DNA from 4 places in the Bacillus cereus group sp. BfR-BA-01383 genome. Region 1 is predicted to be linked to each of the others. Evidence: riboswitches for the same ligand, from Rfam matches in the RefSeq annotation. Region 1 holds a riboswitch; each other region holds the start of a gene.

Region 1 (8,105 bases):
AGGCATTTCAATTAAAAATAAGGAAATCATAACAGCCATTAAACCAAGAAAAGAGATAGCATAAATATAAAAACTAGCTACTTTCTCTCTCATAGAAGTAAAATCTATCTTTCTCAAAACGATCCCTCCCTCAAAAGTTTATTACCATCATTATCTAATAAAAAACCGGCACTGGCAAAATGAGAATGTTCCCATTAGCCAATCACCGGCTGTGCGCTGTCCCTTAGAAGGGATGACACAATATTAGTATAAAACAGGACTCTCCGTTCAGCTACCCATCAAATGTTATATTTGTAAATATATTCTATATCTATCGTATAGAACTAAAGATGTATATGAATCAATTTCATAACAAAAAACTCTCTTCAACTAGACAGAGGGAGTTTATTACCCAATTATAAAACTTCGTTCACTAAATGATACATAAGGTGAAATATCATTTTATTTCTATATTCATTATAACAAAAAGATACATAACTAAACAGACTTGTAATAAAAACCCATAAAAATTAATATATGGTTATACAGTACTTTTACTGTATGATGATTTTAAGAAATTCCCCTTAAAATCAACTTACTCACATACCTTTATACAGTAATTGTTCCCCAATTTCTGTATATCAAAAAACCTTTCATTCATTTGAAAGGTCTTTTTGAGCCTGTACATACTCTTCTTTCGTATTCACATTCATAAACCAATCTGCATTCGCTTGTACATCTTCTCCAGCAACATATTTCACATTACATTGTGATAAAAGCTGCCCCATACTTCTTTTCTCTTCTTGAAGTAAAGTGTAAATCTTCTCTTTCACACGGTTATGATACGCTGCAAGTAACGGCTGTTTTCTTCTATTAATAATAGGTACAACCGCATCGTACTCATCACTCATTTGTTCCAATAAAATAGTAAACCACTCTTGCGAAACGTTTGGTGCATCGCAAGGCATAATCACGTACCAATCTGCTTCGATATATTCCATTCCTGATACCATTCCAGCAAGTGGGCCGTTTCCTTTATAATGCGGAATATCTTCTATAACAGGAACTTGTACGAGTTGCTCCACTCGCTCTTTTATATCGGAGTGACTAATGACTACAACTTCTTGGAGCACAGTTGTCATCACTTTCAAAATATGCTCAATAAAAGTACTCCCTTGCCAGTTCGCCAACGCTTTCGGCTCACCGAATCTACTCGACATACCGCCTGCTAATACAATTCCAGCCCACTTACTCATTGACGATGCAGCTCAAATGTAATATGACCTAATTCCGGTAAAATTAATTTATTCATCGCAAGGCGAACTGCTCCGCTAGACCCTGGCATTGAGAAGACTACTTTGCGTCCAATTGTACCGCTGATCGCTCTACTTAACATCGCGCTACTCCCAATATCTTCTAAATAACTAATCATGCGGAACAACTCACCAAATCCAACAATTTCTTTATCTAATAGCGCGGAAACTGCTTCTATCGTTACATCACGTTTCGTAATACCAGTTCCGCCATTCGTTAATACAACATCGACATCTTCCCTATGATAACCAGCTAACACTGCTTGCTGAATACTCTCTTTATCATCATTTACAATTTCATAAGAAGTCACTGTATGTCCTGCTTCTTTTAATAATTCATGTAATAGCTGGCCGCTCTTATCCGTCTCTTCCGTACGTGTATCGGAAATCGTCACGATCTTGCAGCGTACTTCTTTTGGCGCTTGTTTTTTATGTTCATTGACACTCATTTTTCATCTTCCCTTTCATTTATCTTGTACAATTATGTATAAATCAAAGAATTCAATATGATACAATATAAGTATATTTATCCATATAAAGGAGATTTTTATGTTCTATAACATAAAACGATATGTACCTATTATACCTTTTTCAATGCATCGCTTACGGGTTTGATATTAATTTTTTAAAATTGTATGTACTGATGCTTGATGGTGATATTCGTTACTATTTGACTAACACATTAATTCCTCTCTTACTTGCCTATGTAGTAAATTTTATTTTTAAACGTTCTATTTCTAAATAAGGAGGTTTACATGTTATGGAACTGTACAAAAAATTAACAACAACATTCATCCTCTTATTTATCGCTTCCATCACTGTCGGCTTTTCTTTAAAAGGCGCAATTCCATACGCTACATTAGTGAGCATTATATTTGCAACGTTATTTTTACTGAGCAGTGCATTTTGCGCGGGCAAAGCACGCCAAATGAAAGGGTAATTACATATGTTCCAGGAGAAACCGATAGTTTGCAAATCATGCGAAAAGGAAATATCAACGTATGAGAAAGCGTGGATTCATATGCGATTTCCGGCAAGTGGCATGACAAATATGAAAAAGTATATTGTAGCTCATGCATTCAAATCATAAGTAAAACAAAATAAAAAAAGCTTTGCGCTCACCGCGCAAAGCTTTTCTTCATATATTATAGACCAGCTTGCTCTTTTAAAGCTGCAGCTTTGTCTGTACGTTCCCATGAAAGATCTACATCAGTACGTCCGAAGTGGCCGTAAGCTGCTGTTTGTTTGTAAATTGGGCGACGTAAGTCTAGCATTTTAATAATACCAGCTGGGCGAAGATCGAAGTTGTTACGAACTAGTTCTACTAGTACGTCTTCAGATACTTTACCAGTGCCAAATGTATCAACTGAAATTGATACTGGTTGTGCTACGCCGATTGCGTATGCAAGTTGTACTTCTGCTTTATCAGCAAGACCAGCTGCTACGATGTTTTTCGCAACATAACGAGCTGCATATGCTGCAGAACGGTCAACTTTTGTTGCATCTTTACCAGAGAATGCACCGCCACCGTGGCGAGCGTATCCACCGTAAGTATCAACGATGATTTTACGTCCTGTTAAACCAGCATCACCTTGAGGTCCACCAATTACGAAGCGACCAGTTGGGTTAATGAAGAATTTCGTTTCTCCATCCATTAATTCAGCTGGAACTACAGCTTTAATTACATGTTCTTTTAAATCGCGATCGATTTCTTCCCATGTAACATCTGGATGATGTTGTGTAGAAATTACAATTGTATCCACACGTACAGGTTTACCATTTTCATCATACTCAACTGTAACTTGCGTTTTTCCATCCGGACGTAAGTATGATAATGTGTCATCTTTACGTACTTCAGTTAAACGGCGAGCTAATTTGTGAGCAAGCGAGATTGGAAGTGGCATTAATTCTTGTGTTTCATTACATGCGAAGCCAAACATTAAACCTTGGTCTCCCGCACCAATTGCCTCAATCTCAGCGTCAGTCATTAGACCTTCGCGTGCTTCTAGCGCTTGGTCAACACCCATAGCGATGTCAGCAGATTGCTCATCGATAGATGTTAAAACTGCACAAGTTTCTGCATCGAATCCATATTTTGCGCGTGTGTAACCAATGCCTTGAATTGTTTCACGAACGATTTTCGGAATATCTACATAAGTAGAAGTCGTAATTTCCCCCGCTACCAATACTAAACCAGTTGTTACAGTTGTTTCACAAGCTACACGTGCATTTGCGTCCTTTGATAAGATCGCATCTAAAATTGAATCAGAAATTTGGTCACAAATTTTATCTGGATGTCCTTCAGTTACAGACTCAGATGTGAACAGATGACGTTTTTTTGTCATGTGGTAAACCTCCCTACAGTAATTGTATATATTGTACGGAACTCATCCTTAATTTGCCACAAACTGCGACATACATTTATTCTCCCACACAAGCATACAGAAAAACCTTTCCCACTTAACATAGAGGAAAGGTTTAATTTGCTACTTGCATACTGCTTTTTGCCCTTTGCTCTTATCGTTCGAGACCATTAGCCTCGCACAGGTTTTAGCACCTATTCACCTGTATTTACCACTACAAGTGAGGTTGCTGGGCTTCATCGGGCCTGTCCCTCCGCCAGCTCGGGATAAGAGAGTATCCGTCCCAACCTATACTAAAGAAATGATATTCATTTGTCAATTAATATTCACATTTTCCTAAAAGTTTTTCTCCATAAGTATAGAATGAAATATAAATAAGGAAATAATACATTCACACAAACAAAAATAAATAAATAGTATACATTATTTATATAATTGTGTTATACTCTTGCTAGGGATTACGAGAGAAATATTTCATTAAATGAAAAGGATGGTATATAAATATGAGTACTGTGAATGTCCAAATTGGTTTACATGAATTATTGAACGGAAGCAATGCACAGATTCAATTAAGTGTTCCGCAATTAGTGGAAAAAGTATTAATGCGAAATGAAGGGAAATTAACTTCTACTGGTGCAGTTTCTGCTTCAACAGGAAAATACACAGGACGTTCTCCTAAAGATAAATTTATTGTGAAAGAAGCATCGGTTGCTGACAAAATTGCTTGGGGTGCAGTGAACCAACCGATTTCTGAAGAACATTTTAATAAATTATATACGAAAGTTTTAGAATACTTAAAGGAAAAAGAAGAGTTATTCGTCTTCAAAGGATTTGCTGGCGCTGACCGTAACTATCGCCTACCAATTCAAGTTGTTAACGAATACGCATGGCATAATTTGTTCGTACACCAATTATTTATTCGTCCAACTGAAGAAGAATTAACAAATCATGAATCAGAATTTACAATTGTTTCTGCACCGAACTTTAAAGCAGATCCAGCAATTGACGGTACAAATTCTGAAGCATTCATTATGGTTTCATTCGAAAAACGTATCGTACTGATCGGTGGTACAGAATACGCTGGTGAAATGAAAAAATCAATCTTCTCTATCATGAACTTCTTACTACCTGAACAAGATATTCTTTCTATGCATTGCTCTGCAAACGTAGGTGAAGAAGGCGACGTAGCACTATTCTTCGGTTTATCTGGAACAGGTAAAACAACATTATCTGCTGATCCAAACCGTAAATTAATCGGTGATGATGAGCATGGCTGGTCTGATAACGGCGTATTCAATATTGAAGGCGGTTGCTATGCGAAATGTGTAAACCTTTCTCATGAGAAAGAACCACAAATCTTCGATGCAATCAAATTCGGTTCAGTTTTAGAAAACGTTGTCATTAATGACCAAACACGTATCGCTGACTATAACGATACTACTTTAACAGAAAATACACGTGCTGCATACCCTATGCATGCGATTGACAATATCGTACTACCAAGTGTTGCAGGACATCCAAATACAATTATTTTCTTAACTGCTGATGCATCTGGCGTATTGCCTCCAATCAGTAAGTTATCAAAAGAGCAAGCTATGTACCACTTCTTAAGTGGTTACACTAGTAAATTAGCAGGAACAGAGCGCGGTGTTACATCTCCGCAAGCTACATTCTCAACTTGCTTCGGTTCACCATTCTTACCACTTGATGCATCTCGCTATGCTGAAATGCTTGGTGAAAAAATCGAGAAACATGATGCGAAAGTATTCTTAGTAAACACTGGCTGGACTGGTGGCGAATACGGCATTGGTAAGCGTATGAACTTAGGTTACACTCGTGCAATGATTCAAGCAGCGCTAAGCGGCGAACTTGCAAAAGCTGAAACAGCTAAACATGACATCTTCGGTCTTGAAGTTCCACTTCACGTACCAGGCGTACCTGACGAAGTGTTAATGCCTGAACAAACTTGGGCTGATAAAGCTGCTTACAAAGCAAAAGCAATTGAACTTGCAAACGAATTCAAAGAAAACTTCAAAAAGTTTGATAGCGTTTCTGACGATATTATTAACTTAGGCGGCCCAATCGCTTAATAATAAAAGTTTCTGATGGAATAACCCTTTACTCATATGAATAAGTGTCGTGTAACCGTAAAGTTTCGCGTACTCACCGACAAAACCCAATGCGGCTTAACGGTTACACACACTTACATAAAAAAGAAGCTTACGTGAAAAACGTAAGCTTCTTTCTATATATTCTTTACTTTACCCACATGCAAATCACAGCTTCGAACACATAAATTATATTCCTACTCACTACATCCCTCTGGTTTTACACCACATGGGGCTAAAAAAGGATCTAACCGCTTCTACCCAACGCTGGATCCTCTATTCCATCTAAAAAGAAGCTTTTTATCTTTTTAGCTCTTCGTTAATTCCTTCTCATCCTTCATACTATAGTAGCCTAAATTAACAACAATTAAGAAATAACCGCCCATAATCCCTACTGCGAATGCCCACATAACCATATGGTGCTCAATTTCGTACATAATCACAGCACCCAAAATGGCAGCTGCAAAACGATTGAACATACCGAGCGTCGGTGCTTTCGTCTTCTTTACAAGACTATCTCCAAGCTTCTCAATCCGTCTTCCTAAAAGCCAAACACAATACATACTTACAATAAGTCCAATTCCAGCACCTAGAAAATGCGCTGAAAACGGTGTTAACATCCAGCCTAATAACAGAATACCTAGTAAATAATACGATTGAATTTTAAACGCTCTTAATGACATACTAATCATACTGTACTCCTCTTCAGTAGTTTTCATCTATCCAACAAAAGCTGTATAACTCATTTTTTTCGAGCTCATACTACTTAAAAATCCATTTCACCCAAATTAAAAACAACATAAACACGCTGTTTATGTTGTTTAAATGTTTTTATAAAATAATATTATACAAGATTTTAAACATCATACCCTCATAATTTGTGACGTTTTTCCAAACATTTTTCGTCCGTTTATGAAAAAAGTGATATCAATCTATGAACATACGGATATGATGTAATAAGTACACAAAAAAGGGGGCGTCTAATGACTTATTTTTTAATGGCTCTCATTCATCTCATTGTCCCTGCACTTATTGGACTTTCATTGTATTGGTACACAAAAAAACATAGTATTTTCTACGCTGTCCTCGGTGTCCTTCTTCCAGGCATTATTCTTATTACACTCTTCCGTCTTCCATTTTTAAACTTAATCCCACTTATTACTGCGATCTTATTTCTCATCTTCTTACCAAAAATAAAAAAATAGGAAAGCAGATCATAGGTGATCTGTTTTCCTATTTTGATATAGGTTCCCCCGCAGTAGAATGTACTTGTACCCTCTCTGATTTCACAAACCATAGACCAAAGAAAATGATAATTCCACCGATTATTTGTTGTAACGATACATATTCATTCGCCCATACTGCAGCAAATAAAACAGCTACGAGCGGTGTAATATACATATATACCATCGTATGTGATGCTCCAATTTTTTGGATACCAACATACCACATCACTAAACCGAATACTGTTACAAAGAAAATAGAATATAGTAAGGCAAATAGTGTCATTCCGTGTGTAATGTGAAATGGCATGACAAATACATGTGGCCCACTTAACAATACAAGCGGAATCGCTCCAACTAATGCCGACCATGCTGTAACACGAAGTGCCGAATATTTTTTAATTAATGGCCCTGCTAAAACAGGATAAAGCCCCCAACATATCGATGTAATTAGTCCAATTCCATTTCCGTAAAAAGAACTAGCGAGTGAATGCCCGGCTACTAAAACTAATGCAGCACCGGCAAAGGCAATCATAGAACCAATGAGCTTTCGAGAAGAAAACTTTTCTTGTTTCAAGAAAATCGCAAATACAGTTGTAAAAATTGGTGAAATAGAAATGAGTAAAGAGGCATTTGTAGCGGATGTATATTTAACAGTTTCCATAAATAGCGTTTGATACAATACAATCCCTACAACGCTAACAATGATTAATCTTGGTATATCTTTTCGCTCCATGTAAAGCGACTTTTCCATAAAGAATGTAAGTAATAACAGTAGTGGTGCCGCAGCCATCATTCGAAGCGCGGTAAACTCAATTGCGGTAAATTCTACAAGTCCGTATTTTGCAATCGTATAGTTAATACCCCAAATAATAACGACACTTAAAATTAATAATTCAATTCCCCATCTTCTCATGCGTATCCCCTCCGCAAAGAGTATTATACAGAAAATTCAATCACATGTACATTTCATTGTATTAAGTAGCTCATTTTGTAAACGAAATTATATCGGCGATTCAACAAGGGCTATCGATTTATCAGCAAAAAACGACAATAGTGACATCTTATATAATTAAAGAAGACCGCTTCAAAAATATTTTTGGGCGGTCTTTTCTTTGT
Region 2 (8,105 bases), on a different contig from region 1:
TTTTTTAAAAATAACCATAAATGCCGTAAAAACCATAACAATGCAGCTATAATTGCTCCATATTCACCAATAGAACCTATTTTTTTATTTAGCCATTTTACATTTAATACGTTCCCATACGTAACATTAATAAATAGCAATTCCACACTGCAAATAATAATTGTAATACCTGTAATTTTAACATACATATGTAAATATTTATTTCTTAGTATCTTCTCCATTTTATTTAATCCCCTTACTTATAAAAATCCTGTAACAAGCAATGTATCAAATAAAAAAGAAAAGAGCATGAGAAAAAGATTAAAATAAAATGAGAATTCCAAACTACTTAGACTTTGTATTGATTGTTCTTTTTAGCTAACATTATCATTTTTTGAATAAACGGCGCCTTTGCATTTGTATAGGATACACGATCAAAAGGATATGTAGTTGCCAGCATCTCTTTTAATTCTCCATATTCTTTACGTGCCCATTCATGTTTTTTTAGAAAGTCTCGAAATAATAAATTGTTTCTCCATTCATCACTATTATAAATATAAACATGTAAATGGTGAGTACCGGCTCTCCATTCTCCCTTTCTAAAAAAACGCCAATTAGATGTTTCTTTTGGAACATACTCATAACCAATTTTAGAAAGGGGTTCAATCCACTTTTCGGTAATTTGTAAATCCGTTACGCCAATCATCATATCGATAAGGGGTTTCGTTCCTAATCCTTCTATGGATGTACTCCCTATATGTTCAATAGCAATCATTTCTTCTCCTAATAAAGAACAAAATTTATCTTTTTCTTTTAAATATTCTTCCTGCCATTCTTTTTGATATGGTTTAATAACAATTTGTTGATCCATTTTCTGCACCTTTTTATAAAAAATTATCATTATATTTGTAAAATTTCATGTTATTGATATAGGATTTTCACAAAATATGTCGAATACTGAAATATACAACTTAATTATATTAAATACGAGGTAAAATATGAAAGATATTCCAGTTAAAATTCAGATCAATCATGTAGGTTTCCAATTAAAAGAACATCATAATTTTGATTGGCTTATAAAATTAGGGACCGTATTTACAGTTTTTAACCAGCAAGATTCCGGTATGGTGTAAAAAAGATCGTTCCTTTATAAAATGGGGAGCAAGTAAAGAATTATATGAGATAGCATATCGTGCTGTAAATGAAAACCGTGCAGAACGGTATGCATCAGTTAAAGAATTTTATGAAGCTTGGTTAAAGGTGTCTAATGTGGTAGAGGAATAACCCTATATTATTAAAAGAATTATAGAGTTTATACTTATATCATGTATAATACATATGGAATGGAAATTCAGAATAACGAGGCAGATATCATGAACTTTGTTTATATTAATCAAAACGTATTAAATAATCTTCTATACATTTTAAGTAGTATATTTGTTTTTTATTTCATATGTGATAGCGGGCGCTATTTAAAGAAATATAGAACAGTACTTATTACCGTTTGTACGAGTATCCCACTCATTTTATGTATGCGTTATCCTATCTATATGGATGAAAATTGTATTCATGATTTAAGGCAAATTCCTGTTTTAATAGGTACACTTTATGGTGGATTCCCTGTCGGTATCATATTGTTTACTATTTTGTTAATTACAAGATTTGCATTTTATGGATTTAACATGTTAACAGTCATTGTTTACGGCACTATGCTTATCATTACAGCATTCGCATCTTCAAAATTTAATACATATAATAGAAAAGTTAAAGTAGCTTTTGCTATGTTTTTAACTTTTTTCCTAGCGATATTTACAACTGTGATTGTATTAACTTTATCAGACTTTGAAGTAAATAATTTGTATATTATTTATTTTATAATATTACCAACTACTTTGATGCTATTTATTGTTTATTTTAATGAAGTACTAAAAGATGCAGTATTTATGCGTTCAAAGTTGATTAAGATGGAAAAAATGGAGATTGTTAGCCAACTCGCTGCTAGTATATCGCACGAAGTAAGGAATCCCTTAACTGTTGTAAAAGGGTTTACACAACTTTTAAAAACACCAAATTTAACTCCTGAATCAAGAGACAAATATATTGAACATATACTTGAAGAATTAAATCGTGCCCAGGAGATTATTGATGATTATTTAACGTTTGCCAAACCTGCATCAGAAAAACTAGATCATATTGCAGTAGAACAAGAATTAAATCGAGTTATTAATATGATTTTGCCATTATGTAATATGAATACGATACATATTACAAAAGATTTCTCTAAGGCAACAATTGTTGGTAATAAACAACACTTTCAACAATGTTTTTTAAATTTAATAAAAAATGGTATTGAAGCAATGCCTAATGGTGGCACCTTAAATATTTCTTCATCTATTAGTAATAATAAAGTTATAATACGAATTGAGGATAGCGGAGTTGGGATGTCACAAGAACAAATAAATCGATTCGGTGAACCATATTTTAGTACAAAAACGAAAGGTACTGGTTTAGGTACAATGGTCGCTGTAAAGATCATCGAAACGATGCAAGGCACTTTAAAAATTCGAAGTATTGTTACTAAAGGCACAACTTTGATGATTACATTCCCAAAAAATAATGAGGATCCATCTTAAAACAAACAAAAAAGGAGCATAATAGCTCCTTTTTTATTTGTTTCGATACATGAGTATCTACTATGTTTTTTAAATTTACATTTGTGGAGACTAATTAATAATTAGTACCCCCCGCCCCAGCAGCTGCATCCTACAATAATTAATAAAATAAATAACACAACTAATAAAGCGAAACCTCCACCAAAACCACAAGAACCACCGTGACTCATATTTTCTCCTCCTTTTGGTTTGAAAACTAATAGGTAATTAATCATTTTAACCGGTTCGTATTATACATTATGTGTATATCCCTTTTTTGAGCATGTCTACCGAAAAATAAGTAAAAGCACTCGCTTGGGAGTGCTTTAAAATGGATACCAAAAATTTTGAAATACATTTATTTTTAAATATACTGCAATAATTAAAATGAAAACACCTGCAAATAAAGCGGCAAAATCCCCATTTTTCGCTTTATTTGTATAGAACCATGTACGTTTATCTTTCTTTCCAAACCCTCTTAAATCCATTGCATTTGAAACTGTATCGATCCTTTCTAGAGAATGAATAATTAGAGGCCAGAAAATTAAGATACGGTTTTTCACACGAATCCATACACCTGCTTCTCCTTTTTCAAAAGCTACTCCTCTCGCTTCTTGCGCATGTTTAATAACTTTATATTCAGACTGAATATTGGGTATATAACGTAATGCAATATTTACTGCATATGTAATTTTATAATGAATGCCCAGTTTACTTAAACTGCTAACAAATTCGCTTGGATTTGTCGTATAAATAAAAAGAAGTGTGAATGGTAATAACGTAAAATATTTTAAAGAAAGTGTAGCTGCATAAAATAATGTTTCATATGTAATTGTTGCATAACCAATATGTAAAAATGAAGTATATGATCCGGTTAGTTCAGATCCATGGGCTGGTGTAATAAATAAAATCATGGCAGAGTTTAATAAACTAAATGTAAATATAACACTAAAAATAATTATAATTTTACGAGGTGGAATTTTAGCAATTAAAAGACCTATACATCCAATCATAAATAAAATTAGCAATATACGAAAATCAAAAAATAAAAAAGTAAGCGTCATACAAAATATAAATAGAAGCAATTTCACTGCTCCATCCATACGATGAAAATATGTATTATGCATCTTCCTCCCTCCTGTTAACATCGAAATAAAGTTCTATAAACTTTTCAGGATATGAAATTCCACTAAATCTAATTAGTTTGAACAAAGAACTCTCACTTAGATTGGCTCTTTGTAACGTTTCTTCATGCCCTAATACAGTAGACACCGTATTATTCGCAATAATTCCCCCTTCATGTAGAACTACCGCTCGATCTGCATATTCTAATGCTAGATTCATATCGTGTGTGATAAAAATAAATGATATTCCCTTTTTAGTCAGTTTTTTAATAAACGACATAAACTGTTTATAATGATAGTAATCTTGTCCAGCTGTCGGTTCATCTAATATGATAAGTTTGGGATTTGTGATTAATACAGATGCGATAGTTAATCTCTTTTTTTGCCCGTAGCTTAATGCCTGAATTGGCCAATTACGAAATGGATATAAACCACAGATTTTTAACGATTCTTCAGCTCTATATTTAACTTCTTCCTTAGAAAACTTTTTAAATTTCAAAGAAAATGAAACTTCTTCTAACACAGTAGGTTGTGTAATCATATGATTTGGATTTTGCATCACATAAGATATAATTTCCCCACGTTTACGAATAGACCAAGAACTGATAGTTACTCCATCTAACAAAATTTCTCCATCTTTTATTTTATTTATACCAATCAGACTATGAGCTAATGTTGATTTCCCTGCTCCATTATGTCCCAACAGCGCTACAATTTCTCCTTCGCATATTGATAGACTTACATTTTTTAATACTTTTTGTTTATTAGGATATGAAAATGACAAATTCTCTACTTTAAGTAATTCCTTGTTTTTAGTATTACTTTTTAATACAATTTGCTTATTCATCCACTCTTTTATAACGCTATAGATTCTTTCCTTGTGAAGATTTTCAAGTGGATATATTACGTCATTATTACTATCAAAATGTAATCTCTTTAGTGCTTCGATGTAAATAGGCTCTCGTAAGCCAATACGAGGTAATATATTTGATGCCAAAATCTCTTCTGGTGTCCCTATCGCAACAACTACACCTTCATCAATTAAAATAATTTTATCCACATCCAGTTTTAAAATTTCTTCTATTCGATGTTCAATAATTACAATTGTTTTATTATATTGTTTATGTATATCTTTAATAAGTTCGATTGTATGTAAGCTACTTAGCGGATCTAAGTTTGCTAACGGTTCATCGAACAATAATATATCGGCATTTGTTGTTAACAGACCTGCTAGAGAAACAGTTTGCTTTTGGCCTCCTGATAATTCATGTGGACTTTGTTTATGAAAAGTATGCATCTTCACCTTTGTTAATGAGTCTGCAACAATCCTTTTCATATCATGTTGATTTACACATTCATTCTCTAAATAAAAAGCTACATCTTCTTCTACTGTAAGGCCAATAAATTGAGCATCTTGATCTTGCAAAATTGTTCCTACATATTTACTCTGTTCAAAAATACTGCCTTCCCTCGGGTCTTTACCAGCAATTAAAATGTTACCCGTACTAATCCCTTCATATGAAAATGGGATTAGCCCATTGATACAATGAGCTAACGTCGATTTCCCTGAACCGCTTCGTCCAGCAATTAGTACTTTTTCGCCAGAATTTATATGAAATGTAATGTCTTTTAAAGTAGGCTGCGCAGCATGCCCGTATTGAAAGGTAAAGTGTTCAAACGAAATAATTGGTTGCATGTTAACATCCCTACTTTTCAATTTTTAAATGTGTATGTTTTTTATTTGATTTAGCCAGACCAATTGTAATCGGTAATCCAAGAACTAAAAATACAATAACATCCGAAATTGTTGCTCCTAGTACTTGTATAACAATTTTGTCAAACGGTTCTCCCATCACAATAATATCGAATGCTCCAGCAAATATAATAGCAATGACAATACCAACTAACCCAGCAATTGCTAAATAAGAAATATCCCCCTTACTATACGTCCCGTTTTTCACACTAAAACCAGTTCTTTTTTGAATGAGACCCATCGCAAAACCAATAATTCCTGAGCTAACTACCCAGCCCCACCAAATACCCCCGCCAGTGATCGTATCTGTTACGGTATGACCGATAAGTCCTATTAACAGTCCAGCCACTGGACCAAATAATGCACCAAAAATGGTTAATATAGCTAATCCAGGTTTAATAAATGTATTTGGTGCAATAGTAAATCCCCAAAGTCCTAATATCCCGTATAAGGCTGATCCGATTCCGATTGCTACTACTAACTTTGTTGATAATTTGTTCATTTCAATTCTCCTCTCATATTAGTAAACTTTTATTACTCTATATTTATTTAAAAAATGAATTATGCATCGACACTCCCTTTCTATACAATAAAAAATGACCTCTTACATAAGAGGTCATTTTCTTTCACGTTCAAGAATCCTCTTATCTTGCAAAAAACACATCGTGTCCTCTGCGGAATTAGCACCTTCCTATGAAATTACATAGGGGTTGCTGAGGTTTCTTAGGGCCGTTCCCTCCACCTCTCTGGATAAGTATTAATTTGTAATTCGTATTATGGCACCAATAAGAGTGATTTTCAATACTTTTCTAATTATTTTTATTTTTCGTTAAATAATACACCTAAATCATTGTATTCTTATCGGAATTATGAAATAATGAATTCAAAATTGTTACGGGAGGAATGTATGATGAAAGTAATTGGTTTAATTGGTGGACTAAGTTGGGAATCTACATCACTATACTATAAACATATTAATACACTTACACTCTCTCAATATGATCAAAATGCTAAACTTGTCTTATACAGCATGGACTTTGGTGAAGTAACTACTTTATTACAAAACCATCAATATGAAGAAGTGAAAAATGAATTAGTCACAGTTGCAAAAAAAGTTGAAAAATCCGGTGCTGACTGTTTATTAATGTGCTCAAATACGGTGCATTTATTTGCTGAAGAAGTAGAAAATGCAATATCCATCCCGCTTCTTCACATTGGCGATGTAAGTGCTAAAAAAATGGTAGAACACAATATAAAACGTATCGGACTTTTAGGGACGAAACAAACGATGGAACAAGATTTCTATAAATCACGACTAGCAAATTATAATATTGAGACAATCATTCCAAATGACGAGGAAAGGACTTTTATCCATCATGTTATTTTAAATGAATTAAGTAAAGGAATTATTTCAGAAACATCAAAAGAAAAGCTATTACAAATTACAAACTCATTAGTTCAAAATGGTGCGGAAGGTATACTACTCGGTTGTACTGAAATACCTTTGCTCATTTCCCAGAACGATCTAACAGTTCCTGTATTTGATACTGCTTTTTTACATGCAAATACTGCTGTGCAGTTTGCTGGATAATAAAATAAAAGCATAAAAGTGTGCCCTCTATGTTTTTAATTGTCCAATCTATTAATTTAAAAGAGATTCCATAACTGTAATTGCTTCTTTTGATAACCTATTTGCTGCTTCAAGCTCTGTCAGCCTTTGTGCTAATAAGCTGTTCTTTATCATACGGTATTATCACAAATGGAACATTAGGTTGATAAATAATTGTCAGTCATCAAAAAAAGCATCTACAAAAATAGATGCTTAACCGTGATAAGGAGTGTTCTGTGAGGTTAGGATAAGCTTTTCAGCTTGTCCTATGCTATCAATATATGATTTAATTTATAAAACGTGAATAGTTAATAGAATTATTTTATGCCTCTTTTCTAATCTATTTCTATATTAAAACGTCCCTAGTTTATATACATACTAGAAACGATTCGTACTTTTTAATTCTCTACTTTTGTCGCTTCCCCAGTTAACCGCTTACTTTTCAATTCAAAATAAGCATCTAAAACTTCTTTTCCAATATCAGAGTTAATACCAGATTTATCATTTATAACCCACGGTACAACGACAGAAAATGCTATTTCTGGATCATCATATGGCGCATATCCTGCTAATGTTAAGTTATAGCATTCTCTACGATCGCCTTTCTCATTTCGCCCAATATCACTTTCTCCACCGTATACCGTTTGTGCGGTCCCTGTTTTACCAGCTGGTTTATACGATGCTTTTTGGAACGCTCTTACTCCCGTTCCATCCCCTTCTTGGAATACCTTTCTAAATCCTTCTTTTACTTGATTTATATACTCCTCTTTCATATCTACTTTATTTAAAACGACTGGTTCTATTGAATGCATCACTTTACCAACTTCATCTTTTTGAACGGTTTGTTCTCTAATCTCTTGAACAATTTGCGGTTTCATTCGATAACCGCCATTTGCGATAGTTGAAATATATTGTGCAAGCTGAAGTGGTGTATACGTATCATACTGTCCAATCGAATAATCTAATAAGAAACCAGGCTGATTATCTTT
Region 3 (8,105 bases), on a different contig from region 1:
AGGAACAGGAAAGTTTGCTTATGACATTTTACAAGAATGGAAGCAATTATCTCCGGAAACCTTTATTGATTTAAACTATTCAATGATTGAAGTGAGCCCTTTTCATAGAAAATTACAGCAGGAGAATCTTCGCTCATTTGATAATGTGTCGTACTATACATCTTATACTGAAATGGGAGAATCATTTGAAGGGATCCTTTTTTCGAATGAGTTATTTGATGCATTTCCTGTTGAAGTAATTGAGAAGAGAAATGGCATGCTGTATGAAGTGCGTATTACGTATACAGAGGAAGGGAAACTTGCAGAAGTATGTAGACCGTTAGAACAAACGATTGGTCGATACTTATTGAAATATAATATTCATATGGCGGAAGGGCAACGTTTTGAAGTGCCGATTGCGATGGAAGGATATATAAAAGAAATTGCGAAATGGTTTCAAAAAGGTATATGTATTACAGTTGATTATGGCTACACAAAAGAAGAATGGATGCATCCTGCTCATTACGAAGGGAGTTTGCGAGGGTATTATCAGCATAAGCTAATACGTAATCCTCTAGCGTATCCAGGTGAAATGGACCTTACTACTCATATTCATTGGGATGAGCTGAAGGAGATGTTTAGCCTGCAAGGAATGAGTATAGTATGGCATAAGAAGCAATCTGAGTTTTTGTTAGCTGCAGGAATATTAGAACAGCTTACGAGTCATCAAGATACGAATCCTTTTTCTGAAATTCAAAAACAAAATCGAGCAGTTCGTTCTATGATTTTGAACGGAGGGTTAGGGAGTGCTTTTGATGTTGTTATACATACAAAAGATATGCAGAATTTACAATTGAATCAATATTTAACAGTATGAAAAAACAAGACACAGTATATTGCTGTGTCTTGTTTTTTCATACGACTTATGTAGCATTGTATATTTTCTCTCATGATATATATTTATATTAAAGATATGAGATGAAAAATATAGAATACGTTCTTTTTCTCTGTCTATTAGTCCCTAACCTAATAATACGCGAACGAGTTGAATAATTGTTTCATTTTCTACTTTGTAGTAAATTTCTAATCCTTTTCTTTCACTAGAAACGATTTTAGCACTTTTTAACTTTGCTAAATGCTGTGAAATTGTAGATTGTGGCATGTTTAAGCCTGTGTACATTGTAGAAACGTTGCTTGGGCCACGTTCAATTAATCCTTTTACAATACATAAACGAACAGGATGAGCAAGCACTTTCAATAATTCTGCATTGCTTTCATATAGTTCTATTTCTTTTTGAAAGGTTTCTAACATGTTCTTTTCCACCTCCGTGTGAGCTGTTATACCATACTATACATACCAAAAAATTAAAGAAAAGAAAACAGTTGTTGCAGAAAAAAAGTCCTAAAGTAAAGAGATTGTAAGAAAAGAGACCCTGATGTAAATAAAATAGATAAATTTGTACGGTTTTGTAAAATGACACTTTTGGGTGAAAATTTTGATGCGTTTTAAAAATTGAAAGATATAGATATATTTGTAACACAATTTTATCATGATTTTCTTATTCTTTCAAATGAATATACAAAATTTTTAAAATAATATGACAAAGGAATTGTAATGATATATATAGAATATAAAACAGGTTAAAAGAAGCCCAATGTAATCAGCTTCTTTATGATGATAATGAGACACTTGAGTGTAGCTGCTAAATCTTAGAATGGTCCAGTCATGAGTTATTTATTCTAGAGCCCATCTTTTATCAACTTTAAAAATCTGTGGTTCCATATATTCTCATAAAAATCAATTGTCTCTTTTGCGGACATAAATGGATTGTTTAACGTAGAGGTTGTTTTCTGCCCCATGAAGTTTTCGTATCCTAGTCCGTGGGCAAATTTAATAGTAGCATCCATGCAGTATTCTGTTTGGGCACCACAAAATTCAATACGATGTACAGACAATTGATCTAAAATCTCTTTCAAGTTTGTTTTATAAAATGAATTTGCATGTGTTTTTCTTACAAAAAAATCTTGTTCTTGAACATCTAGATCGGTATGAATAGCCCAAAGTTCTTTTTCGGGTACTAAATCATCATCACAATGTTGAACAAAAATGATTGGTTTATTTGATTTTCTGTATGAAGAAATTCTTTTATTTACTTTTGTAAGCAAGTTTTGTAATTCAAATAAATGCTCGCCGCTATAACATACCCCATTTTGTAAATCGATAACGATTAAAATATCTGCACAAGTATCCATTATTTTTACCCCTTTTTATTTCTTAATATATCAATTAATCCATTACTTGGAAATAGATGATGTGCTTTTATTTTTTAATGAACTATACAAAAAGAAAAAACATTAAAATGAATATGCTAGACAGCATAAAAAGAAGATATGAAAACTTAATTTCATATCTTCTGTTCGTCCTATGCATTTACAGGTTCTTCTACGTAAGAAAGGGCATTTTCAAAATCAGATATTAAATCGTTAACATTTTCAAGACCGACTGATAACCGGAGTAATGAATTAGAAATCCCTCTTTCATCACGAGCTTCTTGAGACAGTGCCGCATGTGACATTTTAGCTGGATAGGAAAGAATAGATTCGACAGCGCCTAAACTAACTGCAAAAACAGGTAATTTAACTTTGGATAAAAATTGGCGGAGAGCATCTTCTGACTGCAAAGTGAAAGATAGGACAGCACCGGCTGATGTGGCTTGGGACTGTTGAATATGAAAGCCGAGATGTGTTTGTAATCCCGGATAATAGACATTTTTAACTTTAGCGTGCTCTTGTAAATAATGTGCAATTTTATTGGCATTTGTAGCTGAATGTTCAAGACGTACATGCAATGTTTTTAGACCGCGAAGCACGAGAGAGCAATCTTGAGGTCCTAAAATAGCGCCAAATGCATTTTGTAAAAATCCAAGTTTTTGAGCGAGTTCGGCATCTGTTACGACCGCTAATCCGGCAGTAACATCACTATGACCAGCAATGAATTTTGTGGCACTATGAAGAACGACATCGGCGCCGAGATCAAGTGGCTTCTGGAATAGCGGTGTCAAAAATGTGTTATCAACAAAAGTAAGAGCACCAATAGATTTTGCGAGTTTAGAAACCTCTCGAATATCTGTTACTTTTAAAAGTGGATTAGATGGTGTTTCTACATAAAAGAGCTTCGTATTCGGTTTAATGTTTTGCTTTATTGCTTCTAAATTAGTCATATCAACAAATGTATGTGAAACACCGTAGCGAGAGAGAACTTCAGTTATCATTCGATAAGTTCCTCCATATACGTCTTCTGAAATGAGTACGTGATCACCTTGTGAAAGTAGGAGAAATGCAGTAGAAATCGCTGCAATACCTGATGCAAATGCGAATCCCTTTGTTCCGCCCTCTAATAAAGCGATAATATCCTCAAGAGCTTCACGAGTTGGATTACCAGATCGGCTGTAGTCGTATTTTCCGAACGTATCTACATCAAATTGGTGAAATGTAGATGTGTTATAAATGGGAACGTTAACAGCCCCTGTTTGCGAGTCATGTTTATATTGGTTGTGTAGTAAAAGTGTATCTATAGAATAACTCATATTTGTACACCTTCTTTTACAAGTTTAATGGCTTGTTTTAAGTCTTGAATTAAATCGTTACTATTTTCAATGCCAACGGAAAATCGAAGAAGGCGATTGCATACACCGTTTGCCGTTCTGATTTCTTCAGGAATATCAGCATGTGTTTGTGTTGCCGGATAAGTCATTAAACTCTCTACACCACCAAGACTTTCAGCAAATGTAATTAGGGATAAAGATTGTAAGAATGGATTAATCCATGTTTCATCTTTAAGACGAAATGAAATCATACCGCCTCTTCCTGGATAAAATACATCTGTCACACCGTCTTCATCATTTAAATAAGCAACAACTGCTTTCGCATTTTCTTCATGTTGTCTCATGCGAAGAGCTAAAGTTTTCATACCACGAATTAATAGCCATGAGTCAAATGGACTTAAGACAGCCCCTGAAGCATTATGATAATGAGCGATTTCTTCACAAAGTGCTTTCCCTTTTGCAACGACAAGTCCGCTTAGTACATCGTTATGTCCACCTAAATATTTTGTTGCACTATGAAGAACGATATCGGCACCTTCTGTTAATGGTTGCTGTATATAAGGTGTATAGAACGTATTATCTACAATAAGAAGTAGTCCGTGTCTTTTGGCTACAGTTGCGACATTGGCAATATCAGTAATTTGCATTAATGGATTAGTCGGAGTTTCTATGAAAATGGCTTTCGTTTGAGGTGTGATAGCGTGCTCAATTTGTTTAATAGATTGTGTATTTACGTATCTACATCGAATATTCCACTTTTTTTCATGTTCGGAAAATAAGCGATACGTTCCTCCGTATAAATCTTCAGATACAATAAGTTCGTCTCCAGATCGGAATAAAGAAAGGACGAGGAGAACAGCTGCCATTCCTGAGCTACAGGCATAACCTTGTTCACCATGCTCTAATTCTGCGATTGCCTGCTCTAAAATACCGCGAGTTGGATTACCAGTTCGTGAATAGTCAAAGCCAGTAGATTTACCAAGTCCTTCGTGACGATAAGCTGTTGAGAAATAAACAGGTGGATTAACAGTTCCTGTTGTAGTTTCGCTACGGTTCCCTATTTGTGCTAGTTTTGTTTCGATAGTTGACATGTGAAAATTCCTCCTTTTTAAATTGAACAATGAAGTGAATATAAAGTGAAACTTTAATCAGTGGGGGGCAGCACCTACTGACTATTAGCCCTCACCAATCGAGATAAAATAAAAAAAGCCTTCTAAGAAGAAGGCTTTCGGTTTGAATAGAGTCTTCTTCTCATCTGTCAAATCTTTCACAATTTGCTGGAATTAGCACCTTATTAACGAATGAATGTTAATGGTTGCTGAGGCGTCATAGGGCCAGTCCCTCTACCTCTCTAGATAAGAATGTTCGTATGAAATTTTATTATGTTTTTAACTTTACAACAAAAGATAATTGAATTGCAACTTTATTTTAAATAATTTTTATTTTTCAACAACTATCATTGACTTTTATTTTTGTGCATGCTAAATTTATTAAAAAATTAACAAACATTGTTAAAAGGGGAACGCATTTCCTTTTAACTACATAAATAAAATATATAGACAAACTCTTATTGAGAGCGGTGGAGGGAAAGGCCCTGTGAAACCCGGCAACCTTTAAACGAAATGTTTGAAACGGTGCTAATACCTGCAAAACGAATGTTTTGCATAATAAGAGGCGGAACAATTATGTCCCCCTCTTCAAGGTGAAGAGGGGGTTTTTATATTGATAGAAATGAGGGAGATTCGTGAAATTACTAGATTTATTATCAAAAGGAATTGTAATAGGTGACGGTGCGGTTGGAACATTATTACATTCGCATGGTTTGCAAAGTAGTTTCGAAGAATTGAATATATCTGATCCGGATTTAATTATATCGATTCATAAACAATATGTAGCTGCTGGAGCAGATGTGATTCAAACGAATACGTATGGAGCAAATGAAGCGAAATTACGTATGTATGGTTTAGAAAATCAAGTTATCGAAATTAATAGAGCGGCGGTAAAACTGGCGAAAGCATCTGTGACAGAAAAAAATGCAATCTTAGGAACAATTGGTGGCATGAAACATATCGGAGCTGTTACAACGACTGATATAGAACGAGAATTTATGCTACTTGAGCAGGCAGGTGCTTTACTAGACGAACAAGTTGATGGATTACTATTAGAGACTTTTTATGATGAATTTGAATTACTTCATGCTGTTAAGGTGTTACGAAAACAAACAAACATTCCGATTGTAGCCCAATTAGCGCTACATGAGGCAGGTACGACTCAAAATGGAAATGATGTAAATGAAATATTAAAACAGCTTTTAGATTGCGGTGCAAATGTTGTTGGATTGAACTGTCAACTAGGGCCTCTTCATATGACGGAAGCATTTAAAATGATATCGATTCCTCAAAATGGCTACTTGTCAGCATATCCGAATGCAGGTCTCCCAAATTATGTGGAGGGACGTTACGTATATGAGGGAAGTCCAGCATATTTCGAAGCGATGACACCAAAATTTATTGAGCAAGGTATTCGGTTATTGGGTGGTTGTTGTGGCACTACACCGGAACATATTGCAAGTATGAAGCGTGCTATTGCGAATATTACACCTGTAATAGAAAAGGAGACGATTCAAAGACCAAAAGTAGTTCATACACACGAGAAACGTTCAAAAGCACATGTCACTCTTGCAGAGAAGGCAAAGAAACAAACGACGGTTGTAGTGGAATTAGATCCACCGAAAACGCTAGACACACAGCGGTTTTTTGAGGGAGCAAGAGCGTTGAAAAGAGCTGGGGCAGACGCTATTACTCTAGCAGATAATTCATTAGCATCTCCTCGCGTGTCGAATATGGCTATGGGTGCGTTATTAACGAAGCACGATATTCCAGTATTGACGCATTTAACGTGTAGAGATCATAACGTCATTGGACTGCAGTCTCATTTGCTGGGATTATCAGCATTAGGTATGGAAGAAGTGTTAGCTTTAACTGGTGATCCAGCGCGTGTTGGTGATTTTCCAGGTGCAACTTCTGTATATGATTTGTCATCTATCGAGCTCATTAAAATGATTAAAGCGATGAACGACAGTCGTTCTATTTTAGGGAAATCAATTGGTCCGGCAACAAGATTCTCAGTTGGAGGTGCGTTTAATCCGCATGTAAGACATTTAAAAGCAGCAGTAAAACGAATGGAACGAAAAATAGATGCCGGAGCAGAATACTTTTTAACACAGCCGATTTATGATGTTGCTTTAATTAAAGAAGTATATGAAGCGACAAAGCATTTGGAACAACCTATTTTTATTGGGATTATGCCATTAGTAAGTAAGCGAAATGCAGATTTCCTTCATTTTGAGGTACCAGGAATTACTCTTCCTGAAGAAATAAGAGAGAGAATGGATGGACATGAAACCAAAGAAGTAGCTATTGAGGAAGGGATTCGTATTTCAGAAGAATTAATTGATACGGCACTAAAATACTTTAATGGTATATACCTAATCACACCATTTTTAAAATATGAAATTACAGAGCATCTCGTTAAATATGTAAGAGAAAAGCAAGAAGTGAAAGAAGGTATTAATTGATGAAGTGTATAGAAGAGAGATTGCAAAATAACATTTTAATATTAGACGGTGCAATGGGGACAATGATCCAACAAGAAGACTTAACTGCGGAAGATTTTGGGGGAGAAGAGTACGAGGGCTGTAATGAATATTTAGTAGAAACAAGGCCAGATGTAATTTTAAAGATTCATAAAGCTTATATTGAGGCCGGAGCTGACATTATTGAAACAAATACATTTGGTGCGACGAATATTGTATTAAGTGATTATGAGTTGTCTCATTTAGATGAAGAACTAAATGAAAAGGCAGCACTTTTGGCGAAGCAAGCTGTTACAGAAAGCGGGAAGGAAGTATATGTTGCAGGTGCAATGGGGCCGACAACGAAAGCAATCAGTGTTACAGGAGGCGTTACATTTGAAGAACTAATTGAAGCTTATACAAGGCAGGCGAGAGGATTATTAAGAGGAGAAGTTGATGTATTACTCGTTGAGACGAGTCAAGATATGCGCAACGTGAAAGCTGCTTATATTGGAATTCAAGCGGCTTTTGAAGAACTCAAAAAAACGGTTCCTATTATGATTTCTGGAACGATTGAACCGATGGGAACGACTCTAGCAGGGCAAACAATTGAAGCTTTTTATTTATCGGTAGAGCATATGAAGCCGTTATCTGTTGGATTAAACTGTGCGACTGGTCCGGAGTTTATGAGAGACCATATTCGTTCACTATCTGATTTATCGGAGTGTTACATTTCTTGTTATCCAAATGCAGGTCTTCCCGATGAAGATGGACATTATCATGAATCTCCATCTTCTCTCGCTGAAAAAGTGAAGCGCTTTGCTGAGGAAGGATGGGTTAATATTATCGGTGGTTGTTGTGGTACAACGCCAGAACATATAAGAGCGATGAAAGAAGCATTAGCATCGCTTAATCCTCGTGAGCACAAAGAACGAGATGGACATGGA
Region 4 (7,380 bases), on a different contig from region 1:
GCTTCGCGGGCTGCGTCTTGAACTGCACCAAAAATACTAACATACATATGATCTTGCAATAGGTTAATTGTTTCGATGACACTTTCATTCCCGACTGCAAAAGCAATACGCCACCCAGCCATATTGAAAGTTTTTGATAATGTGTAAATTTCAATTCCTGTATCTTTAGCGCCATCTGCTTGCAAGAAACTAACGGGTCTTTGACCATCAAACCCGATAGCACCGTAAGCAAAATCATGAACAACTAATATATTATGTTTATTAGCAAAATGAATGGTTGCATCAAAAAAATCTTTTGATGCAGTAGCGCCAGTAGGATTGTTTGGATAGTTTAAAAACATTAACTTTGCGCTCTCCGCAATAGAGTCATCAATTTTTGTATAATCCGGTAAAAAATTATTTTCTGCAATAAGCGGCATTGTTTCAAAGTGTGCCTTTGCTAAAGCAACTCCGGATAAATAATCTGGATAGCCTGGATCTGGAACGAGAATAGTATCACCAGGGTTTGTAAAACAAATTGGTAATTCTACTAATCCAGCCTTTCCACCAAACAAAATAGCAACTTCAGTTTTTGGATTTACTACTACATCATATTCACGTAGATAGAATGTTGCCACAGCTTCTTTTAAACTTTCATGTCCGCGAAATGGCGGATATTTATGATGAATGGTCTTTTCGGCAGCATCTTGTAAAGCTTTTACGATATGCTGTGGTGTTGGTTGATCTGGATTACCTTGACCTAGATTAATAACATCGTGACCAGCTGCAACGACTTTGTTAACTTTTGCAACAAGTGAAGCAAAAAATTGTGTTGGCAATGATGTTACTATCTCAGAAGGTTGAAATAATTTCATACTTTCCACCTCTTTTGAAAGTTGTTACAATTCTAGTGACAAATGATATAATCTTTCCAGTATTTTGTAAAGAAAAAAATAAGAATGGGGCTGACAAAATGAAAGTCGCATGTATTCAAATGGATATTGTCTTTGGAGATGTAGAAAAAAATATTGAGAACGCTAAAACTAAAATTAGTGAAGCGATGAAGGAAAGACCAGATGTTATTGTTTTACCAGAACTATGGACAACAGGATATGATTTAACGAGACTTTCTGAAATTGCAGATAGGAATGGATTAGAAACGAAAGAAAAGTTGAAAGAATGGTCGAAGCAATATGGTGTACATATTGTTGGTGGCTCGATAGCAAAGCAAACAGAGCAAGGTGTTACAAATACAATGTATGTTGTAAACAAGGAAGGAGATCTAGTCAATGAATATAGTAAAGTGCATTTATTTCAGCTGATGGATGAACATAAATATTTAGTAGCGGGTAATGAGACAGGTGAATTTAAGCTAGATGATGTAGAGTGTGCTGGCACAATTTGTTATGATATTCGTTTTCCGGAGTGGATGCGTGTTCATACTGCTAAAGGTGCAAAAGTTTTATTTGTTGTAGCAGAATGGCCATTAGTTCGTTTAGCACATTGGCGCTTGCTTTTGCAAGCGAGAGCAGTTGAAAATCAGTGTTATGTTGTTGCCTGTAATAGGGCAGGGAAGGACCCAAATAATGAATTTGCAGGTCATTCTTTAATTGTCGACCCTTGGGGTGAAGTTGTGGTAGAGGCAAATGAAGAGGAATCGATTTTGTTTGGCGAGCTTAAATTCGAGAAAATTCAAGAGGTTCGTAAAGGGATTCCAGTTTTTGAAGATCGTCGTCCAGAATTATACAAATAAAATGTTGACAAGTGATTTTTATTCTTGGTATAGTCTTCAACATAAAGTTAAAAATTCAAAAAATTATACAACTCTTATCAAGAGCAGGTGGAGGGATTTGGCCCGATGAAGCCCAGCAACCGACCGTAATACCATTGTGAAATGGGGCGTGTATTTACGCCAAAAGGCACGGTGCTAATTCCAGCAGAAAGTATACTTTCTGGCAGATAAGAGGGGAGAAGATTAACTTCAAACCTCTTTCTTTGTGGAAAGAGGTTTTTCTGCGTCAGAAAAACCTCTGAATTAAAAAAGGGGGAGAAGACGATGGGATATTATTCATTAACAGAAGTAACAGCTGTACAATATGCGAAAGAACGTGGCTATTTTGAAAAGGCAGCAAATGTAGTTTGCCATGAAATTGGAGATGGAAATTTAAATTACGTGTTCAAATTAGATGATGGAGTGAAGGCAATTATAATAAAACAAGCACTTCCATATGCGAAAGTAGTTGGTGAGAGCTGGCCATTGTCTATAAAAAGAGCAACGATTGAAAGTAAGGCACTGCAAATTTTTGCGAAGTATGTGCCAGAATACGTTCCGGAAGTATACAGTCATGATGAGAAGTTGGCAGTGACGGTAATAGAAGACTTATCAAGACTAACAATTACAAGAAGAGGATTAATAGACGGAGAGGATTATCCACTTTTATCTCAGCATATCGGTCGTTTTCTAGCAAATGTTTTATTTTATACTTCAGATTTCGGTCTGCAGTCAGAAGAGAAAAGGGTACTAGAAGGTACATTTGTAAATCCAGACCTTTGTAAAATTACAGAAGATTTAGTGTTTACAGATCCGTTTGGGCATTACGATACGAACGATTATGAACCAGATTTACAACTAGCTGTTGATGAACTTTGGAGTGATAAAACTTTAAAACTAAAAGTAGCGCAATATAAATATAAATTTTTAACGAGAAAAGAAACGCTTATTCATGGGGATTTACATACTGGTAGTATTTTTTCATCGCCTTCTGAAACGAAAGTGATTGATCCAGAATTTGCAACGTACGGTCCATTTGGATTTGACATCGGTCAATTTATTGCAAATCTATTATTAAATGCTTTATCTAGAGAAGAAGAACAGAGAAGGGTGCTATTTTTCCATATAGAGAAGACATGGAGTTATTTTGTAGAAACTTTTACGAAATTATGGATTGTAGAAGGTGTAGAAGTATATACGAAAGAAAAACAGTGGTTACCAATTATTTTGCAAAATATCTTTACTGATGCTGTAGGATTTGCAGGATGTGAATTAATTCGAAGAACAATTGGTTTAGCTCATGTAGCTGATTTAGATGAAATAGCAAATAAAGAAAAAAGAATTCAAGCTAAGAAACAAGCTCTAAACTTAGGAAAAGAACTAATAAAATATGAATCTAAGAGTGCTGATATTCAACTGTTTCGAACATTATTTCAACAAACAGTTTCAGGGGGCATAAAAGCATGAGTACGATTGTTACTGTGCCGAGATCTGTAAGTTGGAAAGGTGATACAATTGCGGTATTAAATCAAACAAAGTTGCCGCATAGCACAGAATACAAAACGTTAACGACTATTGAAGAGGTTTGGAAAAGTATTGTAATGCTAGAAGTACGCGGAGCACCTGCAATTGGAATTGTAGCAGCATTTGGTTTGGCACTGGCAGCAAAAAAATATAATACTGTACATATTGAGGAATTTCAAAAGAAGTTTAATAGAGATTGTAATTATTTAGGGACATCACGTCCGACGGCAGTGAATTTATTTTGGGCAATTGATCGCATGAGAGAATCTATTCGAGAGATTACTACAATAAAAGAAGCGCGAAAAATATTAGAAGCGGAAGCGCTTTGCATTCAGCAGGAAGATGAAGAGGTGTGCCGGAGTATTGGAGAACATGCGTTAACATGTTTTGCAGACGGTGATAACATTTTAACAATCTGTAACGCTGGAAGTATTGCAACTGCACGATACGGTACTGCATTAGCCCCTTTTTATATCGGAAAAGAGAAAGGTGTGCGTTTACATGCATACGCGTGTGAAACGAGACCCGTTTTACAAGGTGGACGTTTAACGACTTGGGAGTTGAAGCAAGCGGACATTGAGGTCACACTTATTACAGATAATACGGCAGCTCATGCAATCCGTACGAAAGAAATTGATGCGATTATCGTAGGAGCAGATCGAATTGTCGCAAATGGAGATACGGCAAATAAAATCGGAACAATGAATTTAGCTATATTAGCAAAGTATTTCGATATCCCATTTTACGTTGCAGCTCCGTTATCTACATTTGATATTACGAAACAAACAGGCGCTGAAATTATTATTGAAGAAAGAGATGAAACAGAAGTTACGAAAATCTTTGGGAAACAAGTAGCCCCAATTGGAACTAATGTTTATAATCCTGCATTTGATGTAACGCCGAATGAATTAATTACAGGGATTATTACTGAGAAAGGTATTATATGCGGAGATTACAAACGAGAAATTGTATCATTATTTGAAAAACAAGCTAATACATAATAGCTTGTTTTTTTGTGCCTAAATGTGTTCTTTTCCCTTATTTATATAATGAAAGGAGGAGAGAGGGATGGAAGAGTGGATCAGGATGATAGGTAATGTGGGATTTCCTATTGTTGTAACACTATATTTACTCCATCGTATTGAAAGTAAATTAGATGGGGTAATTGTTGCAATAGAAAAACTGCCACAGCAATTACCAAAGTATGACGATCCTCGTGATAAAAAATAAAGTTTGCTCTTCGTGAGCAAACTTTATTTTTATTGAGCAGTATAACCACCATCGATAACGACAGCTTGACCCGTTATTCCTTTTGCTTTTTCACTCGCTAAAAACATAGCATAATCAGCAATTTCTTGTACTTGTAATAAGCGCTTTTGGGGTACAAGTGGATAAATGATATCTTCTAAAACATTTTCAAGTGGTACATTTCGTGTAGTGGCTAAATCCTCTAGTTGATTACGTACAAGAGGGGTATCGACATAACCAGGACAAAGGGCATTAACAGTAATTCCGTGGATAGCACCTTCTAAAGCCGCAACTTTTGTTAATCCAATTACGCCATGTTTTGCGCTATTGTAGGCGGATTTCCCTGCAAATCCAACAAGACCGTTAATCGAAGCGACGTTAATAATCCGGCCATACTTTTGTTTTTTCATAATCGGAAAGGCATGCTTAATTGCGATAAACGGAGCGATTTGCATAATTTTAATTAGCAGCTCGAACTTTTCAGTTGGAAAATCTTCAATTGGTGAAACGTGTTGCATTCCAGCGTTATTAATTAATATGTCTAATGAACCGAAGTGAGTAACTGCTTGAGAAATTGCTGCTGTAATTTCTTCTTCAGATGTAACATCACATTTTAAACCGATCGCTTGAAAGCCTTCTTTTTGTAATTGTTCAGCAGCTTCTTTCGCACGCTCTTCAAGACGATCACTAATAATAACTTTTGCGCCTTCTTTTGCAAAAGCATTTCCCATTTCATAACCAATACCACTCGCAGCACCTGTTAAAAAGACAACTCGATTTGTAACCATGGTGAAAAACACTCCTTTATATAAAAATTCTCTTATTGCTCTATTTAGAGGAAGAATCATAAAAATCCTGCAAACATTTGGAAAAAACATAACTGGCTATCTTGCAAAACAAGATAGTGGGAGGATTTGAATTATGTCGACAAGTCAAATGCTGAAAGGGATTTTAGAAGGATGCTTACTTGCTATTATCTCTGAAGGTGAAATATACGGTTATGAAATGAGTGAAAAGTTAGCGAAGTATGGTTTTACAATGGCAAGTGAAGGAAGTATTTATCCGTTATTAATACGAATGCAAAAAGAAGGATTAATAACAAGTGTAATGAAGGAGTCTCCATCTGGTCCAAAACGGAAGTATTATACGTTAACAGATAAGGGAGAAGATGCACTGGATGAATTTATGGGTCGCTGGGAAGCGATGCAAAGTAGTGTAGAGCGTCTACTTGAAGGAAAGGGGAGAAGAAAATAATGCTATCAAATGAAGCGCGTAAGTTTTTATTAGATATGAGATTATTTTTGACGGCAAAGGGTGTGAAAGAAAGTGATGTTCATAATTTTTTAGAAGATGCAGAACTCCATTTAATTGAGGGCGAGAGTGACGGGAAAAGTGTAGCAGACATTTTTGGAAGCTCACCGAAAGAATATGCACATGAACTTGTAAAAGTGATGGAAAAGGATAGACAAGAAACGTGGAAGCAAATCGGTTTTACAGTAATGAATATCGTTACGTTTTGGATTATTGCTTCTATCTTAGTAGTGAATAATGGGATTTTACAGCTTTCACTTATTCAGTGTATTGGTTATAGTTTCACATTAATGTTAGCTGTTATAGGCCCTAATTTTTTGCTCCGTAAAAAGACCTTTGTAACAAGCTTTACAAAAACATGGTTTTCTATGTGGTCTTTAGTCATGAGCGCTCCAATGTTTTTATTAGGAGCGGTTACGATATTAAATGTAATATATTCTACAAAGATGGTTACATTTACCCAAGTGCAAAGTTATATGTTAGCTGGAGGGATCTTTATCATCACAGTAGCTATAAATATATATTTTGAAGGATGGTTTAAAAACTTATATTTAATTATTCCTCTTTCTATTATGTTAGTGTTTCAAACATTTACATCCGAAGATCTTATGCCAATGTTATTTCAAATTATATGTTTATACGGAAGTTTATTTATTTTAATCTTCGTTGAAATTATGATGAAGGCGAATAGAAGAGAAACGGTAGAATAAGGGAGGGGTTATAATGAAGATTTCTAAAGAAGGCGGAAAGTTTTTAATCGATACGAAAGTGTATTTAATAACAAAAGGGATTAAAGAAGAAGATGTGGATGCCTTTCTAGAAGATGCAGAATTGCATTTAATAGAAGGGGAGCAAGAGGGAAAGACGGTAAAGGATATATTTGGTGATTCGCCAAAAGCATATGCGGAAGAATTGGCGAAAGAGATGGAGAAAGATAAGGGCGGGAGTATAAAAAGTATTCTTGCAATGGTAATTGGTATTGGTGGATATTGGTTACTTACAAATGTTTTATTTGGAAGTCCAAATCAGCAGTTTACGTTAACGAATGTACAGTTAATTGGTTATCCTATCATCTTAATCATTACAATTATTGGAACAATTGTCGCGTTTAGAATGTCTTCTTTTAAAAGTAAATTAGTAGAGTTTGGAATTATTTATGTAATAGTAATGGTTCCTATTTTATTATTAGTGTTATTAATGTTTATGAATAAATGGTATGGGACACCTGTATTGCAATTAACTACTATACAAAGTTATATACTAGCCGGAATTGTCTTATTAGTATTGTTAATTGGGGAAGCCTACATACTTGGATGGATTGGAATTTTAGCTGTTATCATACCGCTATTAATTATGTTTGTATTTAAAGAATTAGGAAAGCAAAACCCATATTTGGTAATACTAGAGCCTTTACTTCTGTATGGAAGTTTATATGTATTAATGCGATGGTCTTTAAAAAATGAAGAGCAAAAAACTGTAAACTAGTTTTTTGCTAATAGTGAGCGAACTGAATTTTTTATTAAGAGGGGAACAAATGTACAAAGTAT

What was found. Region 1 has a riboswitch for S-adenosylmethionine ahead of metK (methionine adenosyltransferase). Riboswitches for the same ligand answer to the same signal wherever they lie in the genome.
Region 2: it holds a riboswitch for S-adenosylmethionine, as region 1 does, so the genes downstream of both, MR065_RS09105 (ECF-type riboflavin transporter substrate-binding protein) here and metK (methionine adenosyltransferase) in region 1, are expected to answer to the same signal.
Region 3: it holds a riboswitch for S-adenosylmethionine, as region 1 does, so the genes downstream of both, MR065_RS01630 (bifunctional homocysteine S-methyltransferase/methylenetetrahydrofolate reductase) here and metK (methionine adenosyltransferase) in region 1, are expected to answer to the same signal.
Region 4: it holds a riboswitch for S-adenosylmethionine, as region 1 does, so the genes downstream of both, mtnK (S-methyl-5-thioribose kinase) here and metK (methionine adenosyltransferase) in region 1, are expected to answer to the same signal.

Annotation. Positions count from the first base shown of each region.
Region 1 covers NZ_JAKUFP010000002.1:86,183-94,287, reverse strand. Annotated here, with positions in the region: gene MR065_RS02700 (GAF domain-containing sensor histidine kinase) at 1-117, opposite strand, end outside; gene MR065_RS02695 (molybdenum cofactor guanylyltransferase) at 633-1,235, opposite strand; gene MR065_RS02690 (MogA/MoaB family molybdenum cofactor biosynthesis protein) at 1,232-1,741, opposite strand; gene MR065_RS02685 (hypothetical protein) at 2,053-2,232, shown strand; gene metK (methionine adenosyltransferase) at 2,438-3,637, opposite strand; SAM riboswitch class I at 3,807-3,928, opposite strand; gene pckA (phosphoenolpyruvate carboxykinase (ATP)) at 4,159-5,745, shown strand; gene MR065_RS02670 (ATP synthase subunit I) at 6,072-6,455, opposite strand; gene MR065_RS02665 (hypothetical protein) at 6,747-6,968, shown strand; gene MR065_RS02660 (DMT family transporter) at 6,997-7,902, opposite strand; gene MR065_RS02655 (iron-sulfur cluster biosynthesis family protein) at 8,105-8,105, opposite strand, start outside.
Region 2 covers NZ_JAKUFP010000006.1:171,741-179,845, forward strand. Annotated here, with positions in the region: gene MR065_RS09070 (hypothetical protein) at 1-221, opposite strand, end outside; gene MR065_RS09075 (GrpB family protein) at 329-850, opposite strand; partial or broken gene MR065_RS27430 (serine/threonine protein kinase) at 978-1,103, shown strand; partial or broken gene MR065_RS27720 (serine/threonine protein kinase) at 1,111-1,263, shown strand; gene MR065_RS09085 (sensor histidine kinase) at 1,305-2,612, shown strand; gene MR065_RS09090 (YjcZ family sporulation protein) at 2,714-2,821, opposite strand; gene MR065_RS09095 (energy-coupling factor transporter transmembrane component T family protein) at 2,957-3,757, opposite strand; gene MR065_RS09100 (ABC transporter ATP-binding protein) at 3,750-5,450, opposite strand; gene MR065_RS09105 (ECF-type riboflavin transporter substrate-binding protein) at 5,461-6,009, opposite strand; SAM riboswitch class I at 6,149-6,264, opposite strand; gene MR065_RS09110 (aspartate/glutamate racemase family protein) at 6,415-7,098, shown strand; gene MR065_RS09115 (peptidoglycan D,D-transpeptidase FtsI family protein) at 7,515-8,105, opposite strand, start outside.
Region 3 covers NZ_JAKUFP010000001.1:277,809-285,913, reverse strand. Annotated here, with positions in the region: gene MR065_RS01655 (class I SAM-dependent methyltransferase) at 1-856, shown strand, start outside; gene MR065_RS01650 (ArsR/SmtB family transcription factor) at 1,001-1,291, opposite strand; gene MR065_RS01645 (cysteine hydrolase family protein) at 1,720-2,232, opposite strand; gene metC (cystathionine beta-lyase) at 2,403-3,566, opposite strand; gene metI (cystathionine gamma-synthase/O-acetylhomoserine thiolyase) at 3,563-4,675, opposite strand; SAM riboswitch class I at 4,833-4,946, opposite strand; SAM riboswitch class I at 5,149-5,258, shown strand; gene MR065_RS01630 (bifunctional homocysteine S-methyltransferase/methylenetetrahydrofolate reductase) at 5,329-7,161, shown strand; gene metH (methionine synthase) at 7,161-8,105, shown strand, end outside.
Region 4 covers NZ_JAKUFP010000001.1:96,188-103,567, reverse strand. Annotated here, with positions in the region: gene MR065_RS00575 (pyridoxal phosphate-dependent aminotransferase) at 1-854, opposite strand, end outside; gene MR065_RS00570 (carbon-nitrogen family hydrolase) at 869-1,732, shown strand; SAM riboswitch class I at 1,804-1,945, shown strand; gene mtnK (S-methyl-5-thioribose kinase) at 2,036-3,217, shown strand; gene mtnA (S-methyl-5-thioribose-1-phosphate isomerase) at 3,214-4,275, shown strand; gene MR065_RS00555 (YvrJ family protein) at 4,343-4,504, shown strand; gene MR065_RS00550 (3-hydroxybutyrate dehydrogenase) at 4,534-5,310, opposite strand; gene MR065_RS00545 (PadR family transcriptional regulator) at 5,444-5,776, shown strand; gene MR065_RS00540 (DUF1129 domain-containing protein) at 5,776-6,543, shown strand; gene MR065_RS00535 (DUF1129 domain-containing protein) at 6,557-7,318, shown strand; partial or broken gene MR065_RS00530 (DNA-binding protein) at 7,352-7,380, shown strand, end outside.